2 regions of the Dactylosporangium sp. NPDC005555 genome follow, and region 1 is predicted to be linked to the other one. Evidence: riboswitches for the same ligand, from Rfam matches in the RefSeq annotation. Region 1 holds a riboswitch; the other holds the start of a gene.

Region 1 (7,686 bases):
GTCCAGCGCGTAGTCCATGTCGGAGAGACGCTTGAGGTACCGCAGCATCGCCGTCTCCGACCGGTGCGTGCTGAACACCGGGTGGCTCAGGTAGTCACTCGCGCGCCGCAGCCGCCCGGGGACGGCGTCGGCGGTGTCCAGCGCCGTGACGTCGACGTGCGCCAGGCCGAACGCGGCGAGGACGTCACGCAGGTGCCCGAACGTGGTCGTCTCGTCGCACGCCATCCCGACCCGGTCGTCGTCCACCTGCCGTAGGTTGATCCCCCGCTCCGCGGCCTTCTCCGTGATCGCCCGCGCTCCGCCCGGCACCACGGCCGTCACCGTGTCGAAGAACGCCTCGTGCTCGACGGTGACACCGCCGGCGCGCAGGCCCGCGGCGAGCCGGACCGCCATGTCGTGGGTCCGCGACGCGATCTCCCGCAGCCCGTCGGGCCCGTGGTACACCGCGTACATGCTGGCCGTCACGGCGAGGAGGACCTGCGCGGTGCAGATGTTGCTGGTCGCCTTCTCCCGGCGGATGTGCTGCTCACGGGTCTGCAGGGCCAGCCGGTACGCCGGGGCGCCGTCCGCGTCCTTCGACACGCCGACGAGCCGGCCGGGCATGGTGCGCTCCAGGCCCTTGCGGACGGACATGTAGCCGGCGTGCGGCCCGCCGAAGCCCATCGGCACCCCGAACCGCTGCGCGCTGCCGACGGCGACGTCCGCCCCGAACGCTCCGGGCTCACGCAGCAGGCACAGGGCGAGCAGGTCGGCGGCGAAGGTGACGATCGCGCCCTTCTCGTGGGCCGCCGCCGTCAGCGCTTCGAGGTCCCGCACGGCGCCGGATGCTCCCGGGTACTGCAGGTGCAGGCCGAAGAACTCGTCCGGCAGCGGGTCCCCGTCGACGTCGACGGTCCGCACGGTGATGTTCAACGGCTCGGCGCGGGTCCGGATGACGGCGAGGGTCTGCGGGAGGACGTCCTTGTCGACGACGTACACGTCGGTCTTGACCTTCGACGAGCGCCTGGCCAGGGTCATCGCCTCGGCGGCCGCGGTCGCCTCGTCGAGCAGCGACGCGCCCGCGACCGGCAGGCCCGTCAGGTCGGTGATCACCGTCTGGAAGTTCAGCAGTGCCTCGAGGCGCCCCTGGCTGATCTCCGGCTGGTACGGCGTGTACGCCGTGTACCACGACGGGTCCTCGAGCACGTTGCGCACGATGACCGGCGGCGTGTGCGTGCCGTAGTAGCCCAGGCCGATCATGCTGACCAGGGTCCGGTTCGCCGCAGCGAGGGCGCGCAGCTCCCCCAGCACCTCGGCCTCGGACGCCGCCATCGGAAGGCCGAGCGGCTGGTGCCAGCGGATCGAGCCGGGGATCGCGGCGGTCATCAGCGCCTCGACGGACTCATACCCGACGGTCTTGAGCATCTCGGACTGATCGTCCGGCGACGGTCCGATGTGCCGGCTGGCGAAACTGGTCATTGGCCACACTCTTTCGATCCGGGGTCGGGGAAACGCGTCCCTCCCCCTCTGTCGTGTGGCCTCCAGAGGTGCCAACCCGTCGCGGTCCTTCTGCCTGAGAGGTTCCGGGGAGGATTTGCCCCTTCGGCGTCGCCCTGAATTCAGACGATCTCTCCCGCGCGGGTATTGCCGGCGTCACCTAATCTACCGGTTCTTCGACCATGGTCACGCACCCGTGGTCGACGCCACAGCCGCTAGGGCATCCTAGGAAGCTAGGTGTATGGTTCAGGGGCGGCAGCGGGCGGAGTTGGCGTCGACCATCAGCAGGGAGCTGTCGACGGCCTCGAAGTCCTTGCCGGTCAGGGACTTGAGGGCGTTGAGCTGATCGTTGCTCCACTTGTCGTCCTGGGTCCCTGAGAAGAACCAGGGCGAGCCGTTGTCCGCAAGGATCGCGCCGTGCTGCTTGAGCGCCTGCGCGATCGCGCGGGCCTGGGGAGGAAACTTGGAGATGTCGACGGAGGCCTTCAGGCGGAAGCGGGCACCCATCGGGGGCAGCGCGGCGTCGGTCGACGACGACGCGGCGTGCCGGGCGGGCCAGATGTAGGCCTTCTTCGTGCGCGGCGCGGTGAAGCGGATCGCGTGGCCGACCTTGCCGGCGGCAGCCTCATCGGCGCGGGCCAGACCGGCGAGGATGGACAGACCCGCGGCGTCGGCGGAGGTCCAGCCGGCCTTGCGCAGGTCGTTGCGGCGCAGGTCGTAGACGGCGCCGGAGCCCGCCTTCCACGAGCCGTCCTGGTTCGGGTGCGCGTCGTAGAGCTCGTAGGCCTTGCAGGCCGCCGTGTCGTGGACGATGACATGCCGGTCCCCGTCGGCGTTCGCGCCGCCCTCGACGCGGGCGTTGCGCGGGATCGGGTAGGGGCCCTTGTCGCTCTCGTCGGCGTAGTCGAAGGTGACCTTGACGCCCGCCTGGCCGGCGCCGACGGTCGTGATCGGGATGCCGAAGGGCGCGCCGTCGATCAGGCCCGCGCCGAAGTCGGGGTGCGCGTGCGCGGACGCGCCGATGCTGGCCACCCACGCCGCCGAGTCACGGTGCACGGGCAGCTTCGACACATCAGCACGCCAGACGTTGTCGGCGGGGAAGACCGTGCAGGCGCCGCTCTGCGCCGACGCGGACTGGCTCGCGGACCCCAGGACGCCGGCCGCCTCCTGCGACCCGGCCGGCCCGACCGCCGAGGACGACGCCCCCGTCGCCGGGGCCGCCCTGCCGTCCTTCGACGAGCTGCAACCGGACACGCCCGCACTCACGGCGAACACGACAACGACGGCCAGCGCGGCATTGCGCCTCATGATCCTCCTCGGGTCGGCCCCCGATCCTCACGGACAAGCGCGCACGATACCCGGACCGGCTGTCCGCCGTGCCGCTCACCACCAACTCGCTCCGCCCTGTGCCACGCCGATGGACCGGACGCAGCAGGATGGCGTCCGATCGTCGGATGCGCCCCTCACCGGACATCCACCCTTCGCGTGTCCCCGTCCGGCCCGCCCCGCTCGCGAACCGGACGGCGCGGTTCCGGCGCCCACATCCACCGCTGCGGCGGACCTCACCTGCGGACGACGGCCAGGTCGTACGAGGAGGGGGTGACGTCCGGGAAGATGTTGGTCAGGGAGCCGACGCCGCAGCGGCGTTGCAGGAGCTCGCCGATGACGGAGCGGTAGTCGGTGGTCGAGGCGAGGTCCCCGGCCGTCAGCTTCGCCGGGGCGAGGCCGGGCCAGGTGCCGTGGACGCGGCCGCCGCGGACGTTGCCGCCGAGCAGGAGCATGGCGTTGCCGTTGCCGTGGTCGACGCCGCGGGAGCCGTTCTCCGCGACGCGGCGGCCGAACTCGCTGAGCGTGACCAGGGTGACGCGCTTGAAGGCGTCGCCCAGGTCGGCGGCGAACGCTTCCAGGGCGAGGGCGAGCTCGGTCAGGTGGTCGTGCATCCGCTGGCCCTTGGCGGGGCCGCCGAGCCCCTCGTGCATGTCCCAGTCGCCGAAGTCGACGGTCGCCGCCATCAGGCCGACGTTCGACTTCACCAGGCGGGCCACGTCGCACAGGGCCCGGCCGAGGGCGGTCGCCGGGTAGGTGGCGGCCGGCGTGTACCTGCCCAGTGCGGCGACCGTGCCGAGGGTGGCGTTGACGGCGCGGGCCGGGTCGGCCATGACCGCCGGGGCGCCGTCGAAGAGCTTGGCGATCGTCGCGGCCATCGGGGTCTTCACGTCGTTGCCGGACAGGGCGAACCCGTCGACGGACGACATCGACACGTCCGGGGACGGGCCGGCGAACGCCCGCGCCGGTGAGGTGGCGCCCATGGCGACGCCGGCGGTCGGCGAAACCGCGCCGGCGACGCCGAGCATCCGGTCGAGCCAGCCGGTGCGCACGGACGTGCCGGCGGCGGCGCGCTCCATCTCCTCCATCGCCTGGAAGTGGGAGCGGGACGGGTTGGGCTGGCCGACGGCGTGCACGGCGCCGAACGTGCCGGCGTTCCAGCGGGCCAGCAGCGGCGCGAACGCCGGGTGCAGGCCGAACATCCCGTCCCCGGCGATCACCGACGCCTTCGGCACCGCGATGGTCGGCCGGGCGGCGTAGTAGTCGGGGTCGCCGATCGGGACGACGGCGGACAGCCCGTCGAACCCTCCACGCAGCGACAGCACGACGATGGTGTCGCCGGTGTACGGGGTGCTGGCGAACGCCAGCCGGGTGGCGAGGCCCTCCCCCACCAGGCCGGTGAGCGCGGCGCCCGCACCGATGACGGCGGCGCGCCCCAGCAGGCCCCGGCGCGAGAGACCAGCGGTCGTAGCGTCCGTCGTGCAGCAAGCGTTCAACACGGTCACCTGGCCAGGAAGTAGGGCGAGTCGAGGATGAGGGCGATGAGGTGCGGCAGCCTGCCGGTGACGGCGGGGTCCTTCGCCTTCAGGGGACTTGTCGGCGTCTTGCCGAGGAAACTGAGCAGCGCGTCGCGGTGCGCCGGTTGCAGAGTGGTGCCGACGAGCCGGGTCGCCAGGGCGTCGACGAAGGCACCGTGCGTCGGCGGCAGCGCCGGCACCAGCGACGCGAGCATCGACGCGGGCCGGACCAGCTGCTTCGGGTACCACCCGGCGGCCAGGTTCAGGTGCGCGTTCCAGCGGATGAGCAGCCCGGAAGGCGCGGTCCAGGCGGCGGCGACGTCCGGGTACCCGTTCGGCGGCGCCCACCGCATCGGCGCGTGACCGGCGGCGACGAGATAGTTGTACAGGGCGCGGACGCCCTCGGTGCCGGTCGCCTCCGGCTGCAGGCCCAGGACGCGGACGGTGCCGATGAGGTCCTCGAACGGGGTGCGGACCTTCGCGCCCACGGACGCGGCGAACTCCGCCGACGTGAACAGCGCCCGCAGGACCGGGGCGATCGCCGACTTCTGCTGCACGTACACCTGCCGCAGCCGCTGGACGAGCGCGGCCGGTGGATCGTCGGAGACGAACCGGACGCAGAGTTTGCGGGCGACGCGCTCGGCGGTCGCGGGGTGCTGGGCGAGCATCTCGACGAACTGCAGCGCGGCCGTCTCGCCGCCGCCGGCGGTGGCGTTGTCGTGCCGCCAGCCGAGGATGGTGACAGCGCCGGTCGCGTGCTGCGTGGCGTCGAACTTGTACAGGCCCGTGGCCTTGTCGACGGTGAGGCCGGTGAGCAGGCGCGCGGCGTCCTTCACGTCCACCTCGGTGTAGATGAGGCCGACGGTGTGCAGCTCCATGAGCTCGCGGGCGTAGTTCTCGTTCGGCTTCGCCTTCGTGGAGCTGCGGTTGTCCAGGTAGGACAGCATCGCCGGGGAGGTGGCGCTCGCCTTGAGCAGGTCGGCGAACCGGCCGAGGGCGTGCGTGCGGATCAGCGCGTCGTAGGAGCCGCGACTGTCCCACACGTCGCTGGACGGGCAGGTGACGTTGAGGTGGTTCGACCACACGTCGACCATGACCTCGAGCAGCTGCCGCTTGCTCCACGCGGCGCGGGCGACGGCGGCGGAGCCGAGCTCCTGCATCGCGTCCCAGCCGCCGTTCTTCATCGTGCCGGCCTTCACCCTGGCCCGGAGGGCGCTGATGTCGAGGCCGATCAGCGGGAACCGGGCGAGCAGCTTCGTGCACGCGGCGTCGTCGATGCCCGCCGGGGCGAGCTGCCGGTCCAGCCAGGCGGCGGCGCCGAGCGAGCGCAGCTCGGCCTCGCCGTCGGGGGTCGGCCCGTAGGTGGCGCGGCGCAGCAGGTGCAGGACCGGGTCCTGAGGGGTGAAGACGGTCACGCCGTCCTACGTCGACACGCCTGCGGCCGGCCTGACGGAGGTGCCCGCCGCGCTCCTGCCCGGCAACCGCTCCGCACCGCGTCATTCATTCGGCCGTTCATCCCGGTGGGTCATTCGGTTCCGTTCATTCGGCGGCGGTACGGACGGCGGCGACGAACGCGGCGATCGACGGGTGCGCGCCGGTGCCGGCCCGGTAGGCGAACCTGGTCCGCCGTTTGGTGCCGAGGGGCGTCAGCACGACGCCGTCGACGACGGGGTGCCCTCCGCCCAGCAGCGGGCGCAGCGCGAGGGAGGGCACGACGGCGACGCCCTGACCGGCGGCGACGAGGGTCAGGACGGTGACGAAGTCGTCGGCGTGGTGCCGGGCGCGGGGCAGGAACCCGGCGGCCTCGCACGCGCGGATCGTCATCGTGTGGCACAGCGTGCCGGGCCCGGCGAGGATCCACGGCTCGTCGCGGCACTCCCGCAGCTCGAGGGGACGGGTCGCGGCGAGGTACATCGTCTCCTCGAGCAGCGGCGCGGTGTCCAGGGCCGGGTCGGGGACGATCGGGACGAGGTCGTAGTCGTGGACGAGCGCGACGTCGAGGGTGCCGTCGCGGAGGCGGGCCGGGACGAGCGCCGGGTCGAGCTCGTCGACGGTGAGGTCGAGCGCGGGGTGCTCGCCGGCGAGGGCGACGAGCGCGCCGGGCAGCAGGGTCCGCATCGCGGTCGGGAACGCACCGATGCGCAGCGGCCCGGACAGGCCGGTGCGGGTGGCGGCGAGCGCGGCGGTCGCGCGTTCGAGGGCGGCGAGGACGTCCTCCGCGTGCGCGGCGAGGACGGTGCCGGCGGCGGTGAGGGTGACGCCGCGGCCGGTGCGGGCGAGCAGCGCGGCGCCCGCCTCCCGCTCCAGGGCGGCGAGCTGCTGCGACACCGCGGACGGGGTGTAGTTGTGGGCGGCCGCGACGGCGGCGATGGTGCCCCGGTCGGCGAGGTCGCGCAGGAGGCGGAGCTTGCGGGCATCGAGCATCAGTGCATCTTATGCTCGCGTGTACGAACGTGAACTGGACCTTCCGCTCGGCGACCGCGACAGTGGACGCATGGAGCTTTCGGGGATCTTCGTGCCGCTCGTGACGCCCTTCGCCCGCGACGGGTCGGTGGCGTCGGACGCGCTGTCCGCGCTCGCCCGGCAGGTCCTCGACGAGGGCGCGGCGGGGCTGGTCGCCCTCGGCACGACCGGGGAGCCGGCGACGCTGACCGCGGCGGAGCAGGCCTCGGTGGTGTCGACGTGCCGGGAGGTCTGCGGGGCGTATGGGGCGCCGCTGCTGGTCGGGACGGGTGGCAGCTCCACGGCCGCGACGGTCGAGGCGGTGCGGCACGTCCGCGGGGATGCCGCGATGGTGGTCGTGCCGCCCTACACGCGGCCGGGCGCGGCGGGGGTCGTCGCGCACCTGGAGGCGGTCGCGGCCGCTTCGCTGGTGCCGGTGGTGGTGTATCACGTGCCGTACCGGACCGGGCAGGCCCTGGACGTCGGGTCGCTGCTGCGGATCGCCGCCATTGCGAACATCGTGGGGATGAAGCTGTCCGACGGGGCGGTCAGCGGTGACACGGTGGCGCTGCTCGGGGCGCTGCCGGCCAGGTTTGCGGTGCTCGGCGGGGACGACACGGTCATCGGGCCGCTGCTCGCCATCGGCGGGGCCGGCGGGATCCTCGCGTCGGCGCACGTGGCGACGGGCCGGTTCGTGGCCCTCGCCGAGGCGTGGCGGGACGGCGACGTCGCGCGGGCCAGGAAGCTCGGCGCGGGGCTCGCGGCGGTGTCGGCGGCGCTGTTCGCCGAGCCGAACCCGGCAGTCATCAAAGCCGTCCTGCACGCGACCGGACGGATCCCGACCCCGGACGTGCGGCTGCCGCTGCTGCCGGCGTCGGCTGCCGCGCTCGACGCGGCCCTGACCGCGATCGACGCCCTCCACGAC
Region 2 (7,686 bases), on a different contig from region 1:
CGCTCCTGGCTGGCGAAGCTCGGCGCCGGCCCGCCGAGCATGTTCCCGGCGCGGGCCGGCGCGCGGCCCGCGGCCGCGTTCCCGAACGCGGTCCTCAACTCCCCCGCCCTGGGCCTGGCCCTGGACCGGGTCGCGGCGTCGTTGTCCGTCACGCCCGCCTCGGTCGTCCTCGCGGCGGCGGCCGCGTCCGCGGCCCGGATCACCGGGGTCGGCGAGGCCGTCTTCCAGGTGGTCGTCAACAACCGGTTCCTGCCCGGGATGGCCGGCGGCGTCACCACGATCGCGCAGGAAGGGCTCTTCCACCTCACCGGCACCACCCGGGTCGCCTTCGCGGATCTGGTACGCCGGACCTTCGGGGCCGCCCTGTCCGCGCAGCGGCACTCGTACTACGACAAGCTCGCCCTCGACCGGGACATCGCCGCCTTCGGCGGGCCCTGCGACCACTCGTGCTTCGTCAACGACCAGCGCGGCCTGATGCCGGCCCTCGGGTTCGCGCCGCCGGCCCCGGTGCCGCTGCGGGAGGCGCTGACCCGCACGACGCTGACCTGGCCGGTGGAGCACGAGCCGCGCCGGGGCGTGTCGTTCGCTCTCGACGCGCAGGACGCGCCCGGCGCGCTCGAGCTCGCGATGACCGCCGACAGCGCGCTGATGCCCCGCGCCGACATGGCCGCCTTCCTCTTCGGCGTCGAGGACCTCATCGTCTCCGAGGCCCTCGACGCCGGGTGATCAGACCTTCCAGACCCACACGTCGGCGATGTGCTCGCCGGGACCGAAGAGCTGGTCGGCGGTCTGGCGGACGGCGTCGCTGTTGCCGTGGCCGTCGGCGAGGATGATCCGCGACGCCTTCCAGTACGCCAGGTCGGTGCGGGCCTGCTGGATCTGCTCTGGCGCGAGGACCGGCACGACGCCGTCGTTGCCGACCTGCCCGAGGAGGCTCCAGGTCGGTGGGTACGTCGGGCCGAACATCGCCTTGCGCTCCGGGTCGTTCGGGTCGGGGGCGAGGAAGTAGCCACCGGCGATCTTGAAGTCGATGCGCGAGTCGATGGACCAGCGCATCGCGTCCAGGCCCTCCCACCAGCCGCCGGGGATGACCACGACCGTGGCCTGCTCCGGCACGTGCTCCCGCCACATCCCGCTGCTGAAGAACACCGGTGGCGGCGGCCGGTCGTTCGTCGGCTGCGGCGTCGGTACGAGCGGCAGCAGCGCCATCGCGAGGGCGGCCGCCCACAGCCAGCGGCCCGCGTAGGGCAGCGGCTCCTCGTCCTCGTCCTGCCTGACGCGGAGCCTGCCGGCGGCGGCGTCCCCTGTGGCGTCCCCCGTGGCGTCCCCCGTGGCGTCCGCCGGTGGCTCCGAGGCGTGCATGTCGGTGGCCGGGGCTTCCGCGGCGAACGCGGCGGACTCCGTGGCCTGGCCGGTGGCCGGGAACGGCGGCGGCACCACGAACCGGTCGACCAGGATCGCCAGGAGAACGCCGACGAGGGGGGTCACGACGAGCGCGACCCGGGTCGGCACCACCGAGTCGAACAGCGGCAGGTCGACCAGGAAGCGCCACGGGCCGTGCCAGGTGGTCTCCTCGCCCTGGTAGCGCACGACCGGGCCGAGCGACAGCAGCCCGAACACGACGGCGGTGACGAACAGGGCCCGCGCGCCCCGGTGCCGCCACAGCGCGGCCGCGGCGGCCGGCAGGAGCAGCAGCAGCGGCCAGCCGAAGAACGTGTTCTCCTCCGTCGGCCCGCCGAGCTTCTCGATGCGGGTCACGTCGCCGAGGATCGAGCGGCGGCTGAAGTTGTAGAACGACGCCCAGTCGGCGCTGAAGCCGTGCACAAAGTCGGGCAGCCCGTGGTACGCCTGCGGCCCGGCGAACTGGTGGTAGAGCGGGTACGCCATGACGACGCCCGCGGCCAGCGCGGTGACACCCAGCGCCGGCAGGGCCGCCCGCGCCGCCGGCAGCATGTCGCGCGGCCGCAGGTACACCAGCAGGAACACCAGCAACGCGAACGCCGCGAGGAAGAGCACCTCCTCGTTGATGAAGCACTGGTAGACCACCAGCGCCGCCAGGATCAGCCCCTTGCGGACCGTGCCGCCGGGTTGCCGCATGCGGAACACGGCCCACAGGATCAGCGGGATCATGAACTGGCCGGCGATGTTGGGGTGCGCGGTCGTCTGCGACACCATCGCGGGGGCGAAGCCGCAGAACAGCGCGCCCAGGTAGGCTGCCGACCGGGACCGCACCACCTCGCAGCGCAGCAGCATGAAGAACCACGCGATCGCAGTGCCGGCGGGTGCGATGGTGCTGATGAGCGCGAACGTGACCGAAGCACCGAACAGCAGCGTGATCGGGGCGAGCGGCAGGGCGAGCCCGAGGATGGACGTGTTGGCCATCAGGTTCACGCCCAGGGGCGCGTTGAGCTGGTCGGTGAGGAAAGGGTTGTCACCGTGGGTGAACAGCCGCGCGGCGTGCGTGAGCACCCATTCGAAGAAGACCTGGTCCTGGTTGTTGTCGGCCAGCATCCTGGTCTGCGGTGCCGCCCACAGATGGTGGAACAGCACGACGGAGAAGACCACGTAGCTCAGGGCGACAAGAGCGTTCTTTCCGCCGGTTTTCACGGGTGAGACCATAGCTGGACGCCTGCCGTTGGCGCACGCCTTGCCCAGCCACTGGCCTCATCGCATCGACGCCGATAAACTACGCCAATTCCGGATAACATGATCAGATCGTTGGATCGACGAGCTACCGAGGAGACGCCGTGCCGCCTGGAGGCGATCGGGATCGCAGTGCGGAGATCCTCGGTGACCAGCTCATCCAGTCCGAGGTCCTCGAAGGTCTCGCGATGGCGAAGAACCACCGCAAGTGGTTCGTCGCATTCGCGACCCCTTATCTCGGCGACGACCCGATCGAGGTCAGCGCCGGCCTGGGTGACTACGCGGCGGAGTGGCTGGAGCACGCACCGAGGATGACGGTCACGGAGGCCGACCCGGACCGGCTGCTCGCGCTCAAGGAGCGCTTCTCGGCCAACCGCGAGGTCGCGATCCGCGAGCTGATGCTGCCGAGCGAGATCACCGCCGAGCACAGCGCCGCCGTGTCCTACAACGTCCTGGAGCACATCGAGGACCACCTCGGCGCCCTGCAGACCATGCGCTCCCTGGTCCGCCCCGGCGGCTACGTGGTCATCGTGGTCCCGGCGTTCCCGTTCGCGATGGGCCCGGCCGACATCGCGACCGGCCACGTGCGGCGGTACACGAAGAAGACCATGCGGGAGGTCCTGCTGGCGGCGGATCTGGAGATCGAGCGGCTGCACTACGCCAACTCGCTCGGCCTGATCGGCTACTACGTGTCGACGTGCCTGCTGCGCCAGAAGCCGGGTCCCGGCCTGATGGTCAAGTTCTACGACTCGACGGTCGCCCCGATGACCCGCTTCGCGGAACGCTTCGTCACCCCGCCCTTCGGGCAGTCCGTGATCGCCATCGCCCGCCGCCCCGCCTGAAAGTTTCGCTGTTCCGCCTTTTCGTCAGCACCGACTTTTCGTCAGCACCGACGGCGGGGCGTGGCGGCGGCGAGCCGGCGGCGGGGCCGGCGGTGACGATCGGGTAGCCGTCCACAGGATCCGCCTGGCCGGACGACAGGATCCAGCCGGCGAGCCGCTCGTGCCGGCACAGCGCGGGTCAGCATTCGATGACGGTGACCGCCAGGCCGCCGCGGGCGGTCTCCTTGTACTTCACCGACATGTCGCGGCCGGTGTCGCGCATGGTGCGGATGGCCTTGTCGAGGGTCACCTTGTGGCTGCCGTCGCCGTTCAGGGCGAGCCTTGCCGCGTTGATCGCCTTGACGCTGGCGATGGCGTTGCGTTCGATGCAGGGGATCTGGACGAGGCCGCCGACCGGGTCGCAGGTCAGGCCGAGGTTGTGTTCCAGGCCGATCTCCGCGGCGTTCTCGACCTGGGCGGGGGTGCCGCCCATGACCTCGCACAACCCAGCGGCGGCCATCGCGCAGGCCGAGCCCACCTCCCCCTGGCAGCCCACTTCCGCGCCGGAGATGGAGGCGTTGCCCTTGATGAGGATGGCGATGGCGGCGGCGGTGAGGAGGAAGCGGGCGACGCCGTCGTCGGTGGCGCCGGGGACGAAGCGGGTGTAGTAGTGCAGGACGGCGGGGATGATGCCGGCGGCGCCGTTGGTGGGGGCGGTGACGATGCGGCCGCCGGACGCGTTCTCCTCGTTGACGGCGAGCGCGTAAAGGTTCACCCAGTCGAGCACGCGGAGCGGATCGTGGCCCACGGAGCTCTTGAGGTCGCGGAACAGCGCCGGGGCGCGTCGCGGCACGCGCAGGCCGCCGGGCAGGACACCGTCCAGGGAGCGGTTGCAGCCGCGGTCGACGCATTCCTGCATGACGGACCACAGGTGCAGCAGGCCGGCCCGGGTCTCGGAGTCGGGGCGCCAGGCGCGCTCGTTGGCGTACATCAGCGAACTCACCGGCATCGAGAGCTCGTGGCACAGGGCGAGCAGCTCACCGCCGGTCGTGAAGGGGTGCGGCAGGACCGTGGTGTCGGCGACGACGCCGGTGTCGCCGACGACGAACCCGCCGCCGACGGAGAAGTAGGTCTTCTCCAGCAGCGCGGCGCCGTCGGCGGAGAAGGCCTGGAAGCGCATGCCGTTGGGGTGTTCGGGCAGGGACTTGCGCCGGTGCAGGACCACGTCGTCGTCGACGGAGAACGGCACGAGCGACCCGCCGGGAAGGCGGAGCCGGCCGGTGGCCCGGACGGCGGCGACCAGTTCGTCGGCGCTGTCGGTGTCCACCGTCGCCGGGTCCTCGCCGAGCAGGCCGAGCACGACGGCCTTGGCCGAGCCGTGGCCGTGGCCGGTGGCGCCGAGCGAGCCGAACAGCTCCGCCCGCACCCGCCCGACCGGGCCGGCGAGCGCCGTCGCGAAGCGGCGGGCGGCGCGCATCGGGCCGACGGTGTGTGACGACGAGGGTCCGATGCCGACGGAGTACAGGTCGAACGCGCTCAGGGTCGAGGCGGCCACCCCGCTCACCCGACCAGGGCGGCGTAGCCGGCGGCGTCGAGGAGGTCGGGCGTGCCGGTGAGGTCGAGCTCGAAGAGCCAGCCGCGCTCGTACGGGTCGTCGTTGACCAGCCCCGGTTCGCCGGCCAGCACGGCGTTGACCGAGACGACGACACCGTCGGCGGGGGCGACGAGGTCGCTGACGGACTTGGTGGACTCGATCTCGCCGCAGGGCGTGCCGGCGGTGACGGTCGCCCCGACCTCGGGCAGCTGCACGTGGACGACGTCGCCGAGCGCGGCGGCGGCGTACGCCGTGATGCCCACCCGACCGTCGAGCAGCCATTCGTGGTCGCGGGTGTAGCGCAGGTGCGGCGGGATCGCGGACATGACGCTCATTTCTGCGAGGAGTGGAGGGGCAGCGGCCCGGTGGTGAGCGGGGTCCGCGCCGGGAGCACGTCCCGCCCGGCGACGTCGAAGGACCCGCCGGCGTGCCCGCATGGCACGGCGAAGAACACGGCGGGGTCCGCGGTGTTCGCGGCATGCGGGGAGCGGCGTTCCGCCAGGAGGTGGACGACCAGGTCGTCGGGGAAGGTGGGCGTGGCGCCCGGATCGCGGTGCACGTCGAGCAGCGGTGTCACGAGAGGCTCCCTGGGTCCGGATGCCGTCGCGGACGGCACCCTGCTGGGTGACCTCCCCGCTCTGTCATCGGAGCCTGAGAGCTTCGCCGCCCGTCGACAACGGGCGGTTTGCACCGTGGGCGCAGGACAACCGTCGTCCTGACTTTCCAGAGTCGCCTGACCGCGGCGGTACCGATGCCTGAGAGATTCTGGGGAGAACGTTGCTCCTTCGGCGCCTCGGACTGACCGAGGGCTCTCCCGTCGCGGGTCGTGCAGCGCGATATGTGGTTGTGATCTGGACCGTAAGACCCGCCACCCGGCCCCGTCAAGCCCGCAACAGTGCCCCGGCCCGGGACACCTTTCCGCCGCGCATTCACGGTGATCCATGCAGTGGGTAGAATGTCCACGGGAGCCGCACAGCGCCGCGGACAGCCTCTGAGCTGCATCGCAGGCGTCGCCATGCACGCATTTCGCATCGACGTGACGGAGTTCCCTGTGCAACTTTCAGCCCGCTTCAAGACAGTCGCCGCCGGCGCGGCGGTGGCCCTCGCCGCCGCGGTCGTCGCGGTCGTCGCCGCCCAGAGTCCCGCTTCCGCGCACGGCTCGGTCACCGACCCGCCGTCGCGCAACTACGGCTGCTGGGCCCGATGGGGCAGCGACTTCCAGAACCCGAACATGTCCCAGACCGACCCGATGTGCGCCCAGGCGTGGCAGGCCAACCCGGACACCATGTGGAACTGGAACGGCCTCTACCGTGAGGGCGTCGCCGGCAACCACCAGGCCGCGATCCCCGACGGCCAGCTGTGCAGCGGCGGCCGGACGCAGAACGGCCGGTACGCGTCGATGGACACCGTCGGCGCGTGGGTCGCCGCGACGAAGCCGAACAACTTCACGCTGACCCTGACCGACGCCGCCCAGCACGGCGCCGACTACCTGCGCGTCTACATCACGAAGCAGGGGTTCGACCCGACGACGCAGCCGCTGACGTGGGCGAGCCTCGAGCTGGTCAACAGCACCGGCCGGTACGCGCCGGCGCCGCAGTACCAGGCGCAGGTCAACGCCGGCAGCCGGACCGGCCGGCACGTCATGTACACGATCTGGCAGGCCAGCCACCTGGACCAGTCGTACTACTTCTGCAGTGACGTCATCTTCACCGGCGGCACCGGGCCCGGTCCTTCCGGTAGCGCGTCCGCGTCGCCGTCGCGGTCCACCAGCCCGTCGGCGTCGCCGTCCGCGTCGGCGTCGCCGTCCCGGTCCACCAGCGTCCCGCCCGGCGGCTGCACGGCGTCCTACGCCAAGACCAGCGAGTGGGCCGGCGGGTTCGGGGCCAACGTGACCGTCACCGCCGGCGGCGCCGGCACCAACGGCTGGACGGTGAGGCTCACCTGGGCCAACGGGCAGACGGTCACCTCGTTCTGGAACGCGGCGATCACCTCCAGCGGCGCCGTGTCGACCGCCGCGAACATGAGCTACAACGGCAAGCTCGGCGCCGGGCAGTCCACGAGCTTCGGCTTCAACGGCTCCTGGTCCGGCACCAACACCGCTCCGGCGGTGACCTGCACCGCCACCTGACCTCGCACACCGGTCCAGGTCCGGGACAGCTGTTCGCGCCCGGTGTACGTGCAACACCAGGTGCTCGTGCGTAACGCCCACGTCGGTGCCCGGCAGCGGTCCCGCTGCCGGGCACCGACGTTCTCCGCACCGGCGGCGTCACCACGGTCTTCGGCCCGTCGTCGACGGCGCTCCCGGCGCATGTCCGGTCCACCGCGAAGCTCCTCGCGGACACCGGGACCGCGGGGGTGCCTGTCCACCTACGGGGGGCTCGTGGATGCCGGTGCCCGCCCGTGTCCGGGGCCGACGTCATGCGCATCGACGCACACATGGTGAAGCGGGACGGGTCAGTTGCTCACCCGTCCCGCTTCGCCGTGATCAGAAGTTGTCGGGGGTGCGGATCCGGCTGCGGACCCACGCGCCCGACGTGCTCAGCGACGACGGGTTGGTGAAGCTGCCCGCCGAGCACGTGCCCGGGTTGAACGCCGCGCTGCTCTCGTTCGCGTCCGAGTACGTCCAGT

What was found. A riboswitch is a leader RNA that binds a small molecule or an ion and turns the genes downstream of it on or off. The one in region 1 is predicted to bind glycine.
Region 2: linked by a shared signal. The riboswitch ahead of ABZS58_RS47745 (hypothetical protein) and the one ahead of gcvP (aminomethyl-transferring glycine dehydrogenase) in region 1 are both predicted to bind glycine.

Annotation. Positions count from the first base shown of each region.
Region 1 covers NZ_JBEXDG010000051.1:682-8,367, reverse strand. The annotation lists gene gcvP (aminomethyl-transferring glycine dehydrogenase) at 1-1,458, opposite strand, end outside; glycine riboswitch at 1,531-1,625, opposite strand; gene ABZS58_RS38390 (hypothetical protein) at 1,723-2,784, opposite strand; gene ABZS58_RS38385 (DUF1501 domain-containing protein) at 3,039-4,307, opposite strand; gene ABZS58_RS38380 (DUF1800 domain-containing protein) at 4,304-5,734, opposite strand; gene ABZS58_RS38375 (LysR family transcriptional regulator) at 5,859-6,743, opposite strand; gene ABZS58_RS38370 (dihydrodipicolinate synthase family protein) at 6,763-7,686, shown strand, end outside.
Region 2 covers NZ_JBEXDG010000091.1:12,561-20,246, forward strand. The annotation lists gene ABZS58_RS47720 (condensation domain-containing protein) at 1-726, shown strand, start outside; gene ABZS58_RS47725 (hypothetical protein) at 727-2,607, opposite strand; gene ABZS58_RS47730 (methyltransferase domain-containing protein) at 2,832-3,485, shown strand; gene ABZS58_RS47735 (L-serine ammonia-lyase) at 3,664-5,019, opposite strand; gene gcvH (glycine cleavage system protein GcvH) at 5,025-5,384, opposite strand; gene ABZS58_RS47745 (hypothetical protein) at 5,390-5,635, opposite strand; glycine riboswitch at 5,792-5,885, opposite strand; gene ABZS58_RS47750 (lytic polysaccharide monooxygenase) at 6,110-7,186, shown strand; gene ABZS58_RS47755 (cellulase family glycosylhydrolase) at 7,544-7,686, opposite strand, start outside.